Regions from separate parts of the Bacillus sp. 1NLA3E genome, predicted to be linked through region 2. Evidence: predicted binding sites of a transcription regulator. Region 2 holds the regulator's gene; each other region holds the start of a gene.
What was found. The regulator CtsR, encoded in region 2, represses protease genes until heat stress. The targets are predictions, from matches to a motif close to ATGGTCAATAAAGGTCAAACA.
Positions count from the first base shown of each region.

Region 1: a site for CtsR is predicted at 1,324-1,344, ahead of clpP (ATP-dependent Clp endopeptidase proteolytic subunit ClpP). Genes of this name have one in related genera too.
Region 3: a site for CtsR is predicted at 1,986-2,006, ahead of clpB (ATP-dependent chaperone ClpB). Genes of this name have one in related genera too.

Region 1 covers NC_021171.1:4,161,808-4,165,089, forward strand. The annotation lists partial or broken gene B1NLA3E_RS25750 (transposase) at 79-240, shown strand; tRNA gene B1NLA3E_RS20050 (tRNA-Arg) at 1,091-1,162, opposite strand; gene clpP (ATP-dependent Clp endopeptidase proteolytic subunit ClpP) at 1,387-2,040, shown strand; gene B1NLA3E_RS20060 (HPr family phosphocarrier protein) at 2,269-2,526, opposite strand; gene whiA (DNA-binding protein WhiA) at 2,552-3,282, opposite strand, start outside.
Region 2 covers NC_021171.1:98,822-102,103, forward strand. The annotation lists rRNA gene B1NLA3E_RS00505 (23S ribosomal RNA) at 1-1,026, shown strand, start outside; rRNA gene rrf (5S ribosomal RNA) at 1,101-1,217, shown strand; gene B1NLA3E_RS00515 (CtsR family transcriptional regulator) at 1,475-1,936, shown strand; gene B1NLA3E_RS00520 (UvrB/UvrC motif-containing protein) at 1,959-2,507, shown strand; gene B1NLA3E_RS00525 (protein arginine kinase) at 2,491-3,282, shown strand, end outside.
Region 3 covers NC_021171.1:1,048,779-1,052,060, forward strand. The annotation lists gene B1NLA3E_RS05135 (carbamoyl phosphate synthase large subunit) at 1-458, shown strand, start outside; gene argF (ornithine carbamoyltransferase) at 455-1,414, shown strand; gene B1NLA3E_RS05145 (YjzC family protein) at 1,696-1,875, shown strand; gene clpB (ATP-dependent chaperone ClpB) at 2,023-3,282, shown strand, end outside.

The DNA.
Region 1 (3,282 bases), 750 kb from region 2:
ATAAGTGGTGAAATCAATGTTTAAGCCAAAAGAGTCTAGCCAAAAAGAATATGAAATTTGTGTCTACTAATGAATTAATATAGCAATAATAACAGACGCCCTACTGATCCCCATATTCTTTTTAAAATGATGTTTATTGGTTAACTATATGGCATTCATTTTGAACCTCAATTAGAAAGGAAAATAAGAACAAACGTCGCCTACCGCTGGTTTTTAGGTTTGAAATTCAAGGACTCAGTAATATTATAATGACTTAAACAAGGCAATAGAAGAGGATAGAATCAATCACGAAAAAAGTCCATTAAAAGAAAAGGAGAAAGTGAAAGAGACTAAGGAAATTCAAGTAAGTAAATGCTTTATAAATTTAGAAAGGCTCTTTTCCTAAATTTTGTTGCTCTCTGAATTTATATGTTCCCACTAAGCGGTGGTTTCGAACAGCTTTGGTGAATTCAAGGACACTCATAGGTAAAGGGCTCAAAGAACTGCTATGATGCCCAAAAATTCAAGAGTGCATAAAAAAGGGAATCAAAGAGTAATATGATGACCGAAATCAAAGAGCCGTGGAAAAATAGTAATCAAAGACCCGTTATGATGCCCAAAATCCGAAGCGTCTCCCAAATGAGTGGCGGATTCGGACAGCTTTGGTGACTGCAAGGGATTCGCTACTGCTGGTTACGGGGATTGAAGAATGTAAGTGAACAGGCTCTCCTTACTGCAGCCTGCCAAAACATAAAAAAGATTGCAACGCATTTAGTCAGGTTGGATAGGGTGGGTTGCAATTCTTTCGGTTGATTTGCTCACTGTTGATTGGAGCGGAAGGTGCGAAGACTCCTGCGGGAGCAGCGGACAGGTGAGACCCCGCAGGAGCGTTAGCGACGAGGAGACTCACCGCCCGCCCCGCGGAAAGCGAAGCACCTGGAGCGGAAATCAACAGATCCGCTAGCATAGACAAATTGGCATTTAATGATCTGACAAAATAAATATTGCCGAGAAAATAACCTTTTTCGACAATCTGACTTTAGGCCTAGCCTAGAGTTTTCTTTTTCATAATAAAAAAACCTCTTACCCTAAGTAGGTAAGAGGTTAGTGATGCCCTCGGCAGGAATCGAACCTGCATTTCAAGCTTCGGAGGCTTGCGTGCTATCCGTTGCACCACGAGGGCATATAAAATAAGCAGTACGATTACATATTATATGGTATGTTTAACTTGTTTGCAAGCACTGTTTTTTGTTTAAAAAAATGTGAATGGGTTATGCTGAAAAACAGGCCTATTTTTTTACATAAAAAGTTGTCGAAAGAATCATCATCATTAGCAAAGCGATTTGTTTGACCTTAATTGACCATCAGTGTATGATTACATTACATAAGATAAAGTTACATTTATCGATGAAAGAGGTCTACCTAGTAATTTTCAGATTAAAGGAGGAACAGAAAATGAATTTGATTCCTACAGTAATTGAACAGACTAACCGTGGCGAGCGGGCATATGATATTTACTCTCGTCTATTAAAAGATCGCATTATCATGCTTGGAAGCGCAATTGATGACAATGTTTCCAACTCGATTGTTGCGCAATTGTTGTTTTTAGAAGCAGAAAATCCTGAAAAAGATATATCCATTTACATCAATAGTCCTGGTGGAAGCATTACAGCTGGAATGGCTATTTACGACACAATGCAATTCATCAAACCTGATGTACAAACAATTTGTATCGGTATGGCAGCTTCAATGGGAGCATTCCTACTTGCAGCTGGTACTATTGGAAAGCGTTACTGCTTACCAAACAGTGAAGTCATGATTCACCAACCACTTGGCGGAGCACAAGGGCAAGCAACGGAAATTGAAATCGCTGCAAAGCGCATTCTATTCCTTCGTGATAAACTAAATGGTATCTTAGCAGAGCGTACTGGTCAACCACTTGAAGTGATTGGACGAGATACTGAGCGTGATAACTTTATGACTGCTGAAAGAGCAAAAGAGTACGGTCTTGTCGACCACATCATTTCTCGCAGCAAAATTAGCGAAAAAAAGGATAAATAATTAAGAAAAGCGGAAACGCCAGGTTAGCGACGTATGGACTGGAGCAACCGACTGAGATAAAGGAAACACGGAGAGCGATAGCGATTCGATGTTGACTTATCGTAGGGAGGTGGGTGAAGTCCACTAGTCGCTTGGCGTTGGAGCTAGACAGTTATCTAATTCAAAGTTTTATAATTTCTTACTTTATTAAAAGTGAAAACTCGCGCTCAACTTTTGAGCGCGAGTTTTTTATGCATCATGAGAAATATATGAAATAAGTGCTTCAATTGCTTCCGTTTCATCACTGCCGTTGGCGATTAATGCCACCTCAGATCCGGAACTAATTGCTAAGCTCATTAATCCCATAATACTTTTTGCATTAACCTTTTTTCCGTCTTTTTCTAAAAAAATATCGGCTGAAAATCGATTAGCTTCTTGAACAAAAAGCGCTGCAGGGCGTGCTTGTAAACCTGTTTTTAGCCTAACCTTTACCTGTTTTTCTAACATCCCAATTTCTCCCCTTTGGATATCTCTATTTTGTGTTTGGTTCACCGGCACGTAATTTATCGGCAATTTCATCTATTTTTCTTAAACGATGATTGATTCCTGATTTACTTATGTTTCCACCTGAAACCATTTCCCCTAGTTCTTTGAGGGTTACATCTTGATAATTGACACGCAATTCAGCAATCTCCCTTAATTTTCCGGGCAAAATTTGCAAACCGACTGTCCTGTCAATATAGCGAATATTTTCGACCTGCCTCAACGCTGCACCAATCGTTTTATTTAAATTTGCTGTTTCACAATTTACCAGTCGATTTACAGAATTCCTCATATCTCGAACAATACGAATATCCTCAAATCGTAATAAAGCATTATGTGCACCAACAATATTTAAAAACTCCGTTATTTTTTCTGCCTCTTTTAAATAGTTAATAAAACCTTTTTTACGCTCTAGTGTTTTGCTATTAAGCGAAAAGGTGTTCATCAATTCACACAAAGAATCATTATGCTCATTGTATAATGAGAAAATTTCAAGATGGTAGGAAGAGGTTTCCGGATTATTAACGGAGCCTCCAGCAAGAAATGCACCTCGTAAATAAGAACGCTTACAACATTTCTTTTTGATTAATTCACTTGAAATAACGCGGACAAAGGTAAAACCTTCCCCCAATATTTTTAAGTCCTCTAAAATTGACTTTGCTTGATCAGATAGGCGAACAATGTATACATTATTCTTCTTCAATCGCATTTTTTTCCTGA
Region 2 (3,282 bases):
CGAAGCTTTGAACCGAAGCCCCAGTAAACGGCGGCCGTAACTATAACGGTCCTAAGGTAGCGAAATTCCTTGTCGGGTAAGTTCCGACCCGCACGAAAGGCGTAACGATCTGGGCACTGTCTCAACGAGAGACTCGGTGAAATTATAGTACCTGTGAAGATGCAGGTTACCCGCGACAGGACGGAAAGACCCCGTGGAGCTTTACTGTAGCCTGATATTGAATTTTGGTACAGCTTGTACAGGATAGGTAGGAGCCGTAGAAGCCGGAGCGCTAGCTTCGGTGGAGGCATTGGTGGGATACTACCCTGGCTGTATTGAAATTCTAACCCATACCCCTGATCGGGGTAGGAGACAGTGTCAGGTGGGCAGTTTGACTGGGGCGGTCGCCTCCTAAAGAGTAACGGAGGCGCCCAAAGGTTCCCTCAGAATGGTTGGAAATCATTCGTAGAGTGTAAAGGCACAAGGGAGCTTGACTGCGAGACCTACAAGTCGAGCAGGGACGAAAGTCGGGCTTAGTGATCCGGTGGTTCCGCATGGAAGGGCCATCGCTCAACGGATAAAAGCTACCCCGGGGATAACAGGCTTATCTCCCCCAAGAGTCCACATCGACGGGGAGGTTTGGCACCTCGATGTCGGCTCATCGCATCCTGGGGCTGTAGTCGGTCCCAAGGGTTGGGCTGTTCGCCCATTAAAGCGGTACGCGAGCTGGGTTCAGAACGTCGTGAGACAGTTCGGTCCCTATCCGTCGTGGGCGCAGGAAATTTGAGAGGAGCTGTCCTTAGTACGAGAGGACCGGGATGGACGCACCGCTGGTGTACCAGTTGTCTTGCCAAAGGCATAGCTGGGTAGCTATGTGCGGAAGGGATAAGTGCTGAAAGCATCTAAGCATGAAGCCCCCCTCAAGATGAGATTTCCCATAGCGCAAGCTAGTAAGATCCCTGAAAGATGATCAGGTTGATAGGTCAGAGGTGGAAGCGCGGTGACGTGTGGAGCTGACTGATACTAATCGATCGAGGACTTAACCAAAAACGGTGTTATTAGTTTTACAACTTCTTCTGCATTATCTAGTTTTGAGGGAATGAAAATTCCCAATTAAATAGTCTGGTGGCGATAGCGAGAAGGTCACACCCGTTCCCATACCGAACACGGAAGTTAAGCTTCTCAGCGCCGATGGTAGTTGGGGGTTCTCCCCCTGTGAGAGTAGGACGTTGCCGGGCAAATGAAGAACAACTCATTGAGTTGTTCTTTTTTTTGTATATAAAAATATCCGAAGGTATGATAAAAGAAAACCGTTAACGAGTTCCATCATAGAGAGGAAATCTTTTTAAAAAATCCTCACCCATAACCCCTAAAGTTTGTTTGAGAAAAGTCAAAATGGAGACAATGGATTAATGGTTCAATTAATTGCAAAAAGATATATCAATCATGTATAATCAAAGTCAAATATAGTCAAAGTCAGATAGGGGGAGGTTTGATGAGGAATATCTCAGACATAATTGAAGATTATTTAAAGACGGTGTTGGAGCTGAGTGAAAAAGAAATTGTTGAGATTAAAAGAAACGAAATCGCTGACAAATTTCAATGTGTACCCTCCCAAATAAACTATGTCATAAATACACGATTTACAGTTGAGAGAGGCTACTTAGTCGAAAGTAAACGAGGCGGTGGCGGATATATTCGGATTATTAAAGTACAAACACATGATTTGGTTCATTTAATTGATCATTTAATTTCTCTAATAAATAGCCACGTTTCACAAAGTAGCGCAGAAGATGTTATCTATCGCCTAGTTGAAGAAGAGATCATCACAAACCGTGAAGCTAAAATCATGTTGAGTGTAATCGATCGTTCTGTTCTTTATATTGATCTCCCATATCGAGATGAATTACGGGCAAGAATGTTAGTCGCAATGTTAACCACTCTTAAATATAAATAATGTGATCTGGAGAGATGAAAAAATGATTTGCCAAGAATGTAATCAAAGGCCAGCAACACTCCACTTTACAAAAATCATTAATGGTGAAAAGAATGAATTCCATCTATGCGAGGTTTGTGCTCAAGAAAAAAGCGAAATGTTTTTATTGAATGGAGCACATGGATTTTCTATCAATAATTTACTTGCAGGATTATTAAATATAGAACCAAAGTATACACCATCTCCACAGGATGCTTTTAAAACACAAGAAATATTACAGTGTAAAAATTGTTCGATGACTTTTCAACAATTTGTAAAAGTAGGACGATTTGGTTGTGCAAACTGCTATGAAACATTTAAAGATCACCTAATACCTTTATTAAAGAGGGTTCATAGTGGAAATACTGACCATCGGGGTAAGATCCCCAAAAGAATTGGTGGAGGGATCCAACTTCGAAAAAACATCGATGATTTAAAACAGACCTTAAAGGATTTAATCTCCAATGAGGAGTTTGAAAAGGCAGCTGAAGTGAGAGACAAAATAAGGTCATTAGAAAGCAAAATGTGTGAAAGTCATGAGGGAGGTGAATAGCTTGCCATTAGAAAGATTTATTAATCAGGCTGTAAGCTCATGGATGAGTGCTGAGGGTCCAGATTCGGATATTGTAATGAGTTCCCGAATTCGTCTGGCCCGAAATTTTAAAGAATACACTTTTCCAACCTTATTTAACAATGATGAAGCAAAGAAAGTAATCTCCTCTGTGGAAGACATGATAAAGCAAAATCATTTAAAAGAGCTAGGTGATTACGAATTATTAAAAATGGATGAGCTTCAACCGTTGCAAAAACGTGTTCTAGTAGAAAAGCATTTAATTAGTCCACATTTAGCGGAAGATGCCACACACGGCGCTTGCTTATTTTCTGAAAATGAAGAAGTAAGCATTATGATTAATGAGGAAGATCATATTAGGATTCAGTGCATATTTCCGGGGTTTCAATTATCTGAAGCACTTTCGATGGCAGGGGAGATAGATGACTGGGTCGAAGAAAATGTGACTTATGCATTTGATGAACAATACGGCTATTTAACTAGTTGCCCAACAAATGTTGGAACAGGATTAAGAGCTTCTGTGATGATGCATTTGCCAGGCTTAATTTTAACACAGCAGATAAATAGAATTATCCCCGCTATTAATCAATTAGGATTGGTGGTTAGAGGAATTTATGGTGAAGGTAGCGAAGCATTAGGTAATATCTTTCAAATATCAAATCAAATTACACTTGGTAAGTCAGAAGTTGATATTGTTGAAGATTTAAAAAGTGTGGTTCATCAGTTGATTTCCCAGGAAAGATCTGCTCGCCAAGCA
Region 3 (3,282 bases), 950 kb from region 2:
TTTCAAACTACGCTCTAAGAGGATTAGATTCCAAAGTTGGGCCGGAAATGAAATCAACTGGCGAAGGTATTAGTATTGCTGAGAACCTCGAAGAAGGATTAGCTAAATGGCTTCATGTTAATGTTGGAAAGAAAATTCAAGGTGGAAAGTTAATATGTAGCAACCTGGATGATATCACTGAATTAAAAGCCCTTGCAGAAAAGGTAAATATTGAGGTGGTCCAAACCGATATGTTAGAAGAAATGTTGACTGATAAAAATACAGTCGCTTTCTACGATACCCAAAAGCAGGCTATTGATATTTTAGCAAGACAAAAAGCAACAAGAAACAGAATTCCAACCTTCACTGAAAAAGAAACAATGAAAGCTTTTCTTACTGCCGTAGCTGTTGAGGACTGGAATGTTCAACCGATTGGCCATTGGCATCAAACTATTAATAAGGACGTGACCGTAGGATGATTCAAACGGATGTAATAAATAATAAGCTAAAAGGGAATGATTTTTTAACTTTAATGGATTTCTCGTCAGAGACCATTAAATTATTATTGGATAAAGCAATTCAGTTAAAAAGCGAAAAGCTTGCTGGGTCTGATCATGGTAAGCCGTTGGCAGGAAAAATTTTGGGAATGATTTTTGAAAAGTCATCGACAAGAACGAGAGTTTCCTTTGAGGCGGGAATGCTTCAATTAGGCGGTCAAGCAATTGTAATGAATAGTAAGGACTTGCAGATCGGAAGAGGAGAGCCAATTTCTGATACAGCTAAAGTGTTATCGCACTATTTGGATGCCATAATGATTCGTACTTTTTCCCATTCTATCATTGAGGAATTAGCTGAACATGCTTCCATTCCGGTAATAAATGGTCTAACTGACCTATATCATCCTTGTCAGGCCTTGGCTGATTTGCAAACAATTTATGAACAAAAAGGGACGCTTGCAGGACTGAAGTTAGCCTATATCGGCGATGGTAATAATATGGCTCATTCATTAATGATTGCCTGTGCAAAAATGGGAATGGATATTTCGGTTGCTTCTCCGAAAGGTTACGAACCAAATGCTGAGGTAACTGCAGCGGTAAACCAATTTGCAGCTGAAAGTGGCGCGAAGGTTGTTATTACCACCGACCCTGTAGCAGCTATCACTGATGCAGATGTAGTGTATTCCGATGTATGGACTAGCATGGGACAGGAGAAAGAAAATGAAATAAGACTAAAAGCATTTACTGGCTTCCAAGTAAATGATGCGTTAGTTCAAAATGCAAAATCAGATTATATTTTCTTGCACTGCTTACCGGCTCATAGAGAAGAAGAAGTGACCGCAAGCGTGATTGACGGACCTAACTCTGTAGTATTTGAGCAAGCAGGCAATAGACTACATGCTCAAAAAGCTTTGTTATTAGAAATCCTAAAAGACTAATTAGATAAAACGAGGCTACCTCCATTGTTGTGGAGGTGGCCTCGTTTTTTATTTTGACGGCAGTTTGGAAATTGAGGTTTGGCGGATTGGCAAGCCTTTTTCGCGGATTGGAGTCCAAATTTCGCGGATTGGCAAAACTTTTTCGCGGATTAGAGCCCAAATTTCGCGGATAGAAACTCAAATTTGGCGGATAGCTTTTTTTTTGGATAAAAACAACAAGTAATGTTCAATTTAACTTAGGAGATAATAGTGAGTGAAACATTTTCAAGGAGGTTAGGAAGATGGGGCAAAATAGACAATTTAAGTCGGGGCAAAAAGCACCGAATAATGGGATTTATATTGAAATTGGTGATTCAGGAAGTACTGTAAACAATCCAAAAAGAGTCAGATTAAAAGCAGGGGATAAGTTCCCAGAAAACTCGAATGACGATCGCATCTGGTCCTACCAGCGCCGACCATAAGAAAAGCGCAGGCGCCCTAGCGCTAAACATCTATCTATGTTGAAAAAATTTTAAGCCATCCGGCAGCGGATGGCTTTTCTTATATGAAAAAAAGGAATATAATAAAGTCAAAGGTCAGGAAAGGTCAAAGTCGAGGAGGAAACTGATATGGATATTAACAAAATGACAGAACGATTACAAGAAGCAATATTGTCAGGCCAATCACTTGCCCGTCAAAATGAACATCAAGAAGTAGATGATCTTCATTTATTTTTGGCCATCACCGAGCAGGAGAATAATTTAGTATCGTCAGTACTGGAAAAAATACAATGTCCAGTGGAAGCATTTAAGAGCCAATTAGCAAAAGCACTAGAAAAAAAGCCAAAGGTAACAGGTACCGGTGTTGCTCAAGGGAATCTGTATATTACCGCAAACTTGCAAAAAATCCTAACTGAAGCTGAAAAGGAAATGAAACAATTCCAGGATGACTTTTTATCGATTGAACATGTTTTACTTGGTGCCATGACTGTTCGCGGTGAAGTAGGAAAAATTTTAGCGGGGCTTGGAGTAACAAAGGAAAAGCTATTAGTAGCAATAAAAGAGATAAGGGGGAATCAAAGGGTGACCTCACAAAATCCTGAATCAACCTATGAAGCATTAAAAAAATACGGTAGAGACTTAGTAGAAGAAGTAAAAACAGGGAAAATGGATCCAGTCATTGGGCGTGACAATGAAATTCGTCATGTGATCAGAATTCTTTCCCGGAAAACGAAAAACAATCCAGTGTTGATTGGTGAACCTGGGGTAGGGAAAACGGCCATTGTAGAAGGGCTTGCGCAACGGATTGTTCGCAAGGATGTTCCAGAAGGGCTAAAGGATAAAACCATATTTGCTCTAGATATGAGTGCGCTCATTGCTGGTGCCAAATTCCGAGGTGAGTTTGAAGAGCGCTTGAAAGCTGTTTTAAATGAAGTGGAAAAAAGTGAAGGAAGAATCCTATTATTTATTGATGAACTTCACACCATCGTTGGAGCAGGTAAAACAGAAGGAGCCATGGATGCAGGTAATATGCTGAAACCGATGCTTGCACGAGGTGAGCTTCACTGTATTGGAGCAACAACCTTAGATGAGCACCGAAAATATATTGAAAAAGACCCAGCCCTTGAGCGTCGTTTCCAACAAGTCATCGTTCAAGAGCCAGATGTTGAAAATACCATTTCAATCCTTAGAGGGTTAAAGGAACGATTTGAAATTCACCATGGCGTGAATATTCACGACCGAGCCATTGTAGCCGCTGCGACCTTATCAGACCGCTATATTACCGATCGGTTTCTTCCGGATAAAGCAATAGACCTAATTGATGAAGCGTGTGCTATGATCCGTACGGAAATTGATTCGATGCCGACTGAACTTGACGAAGTGGTACGT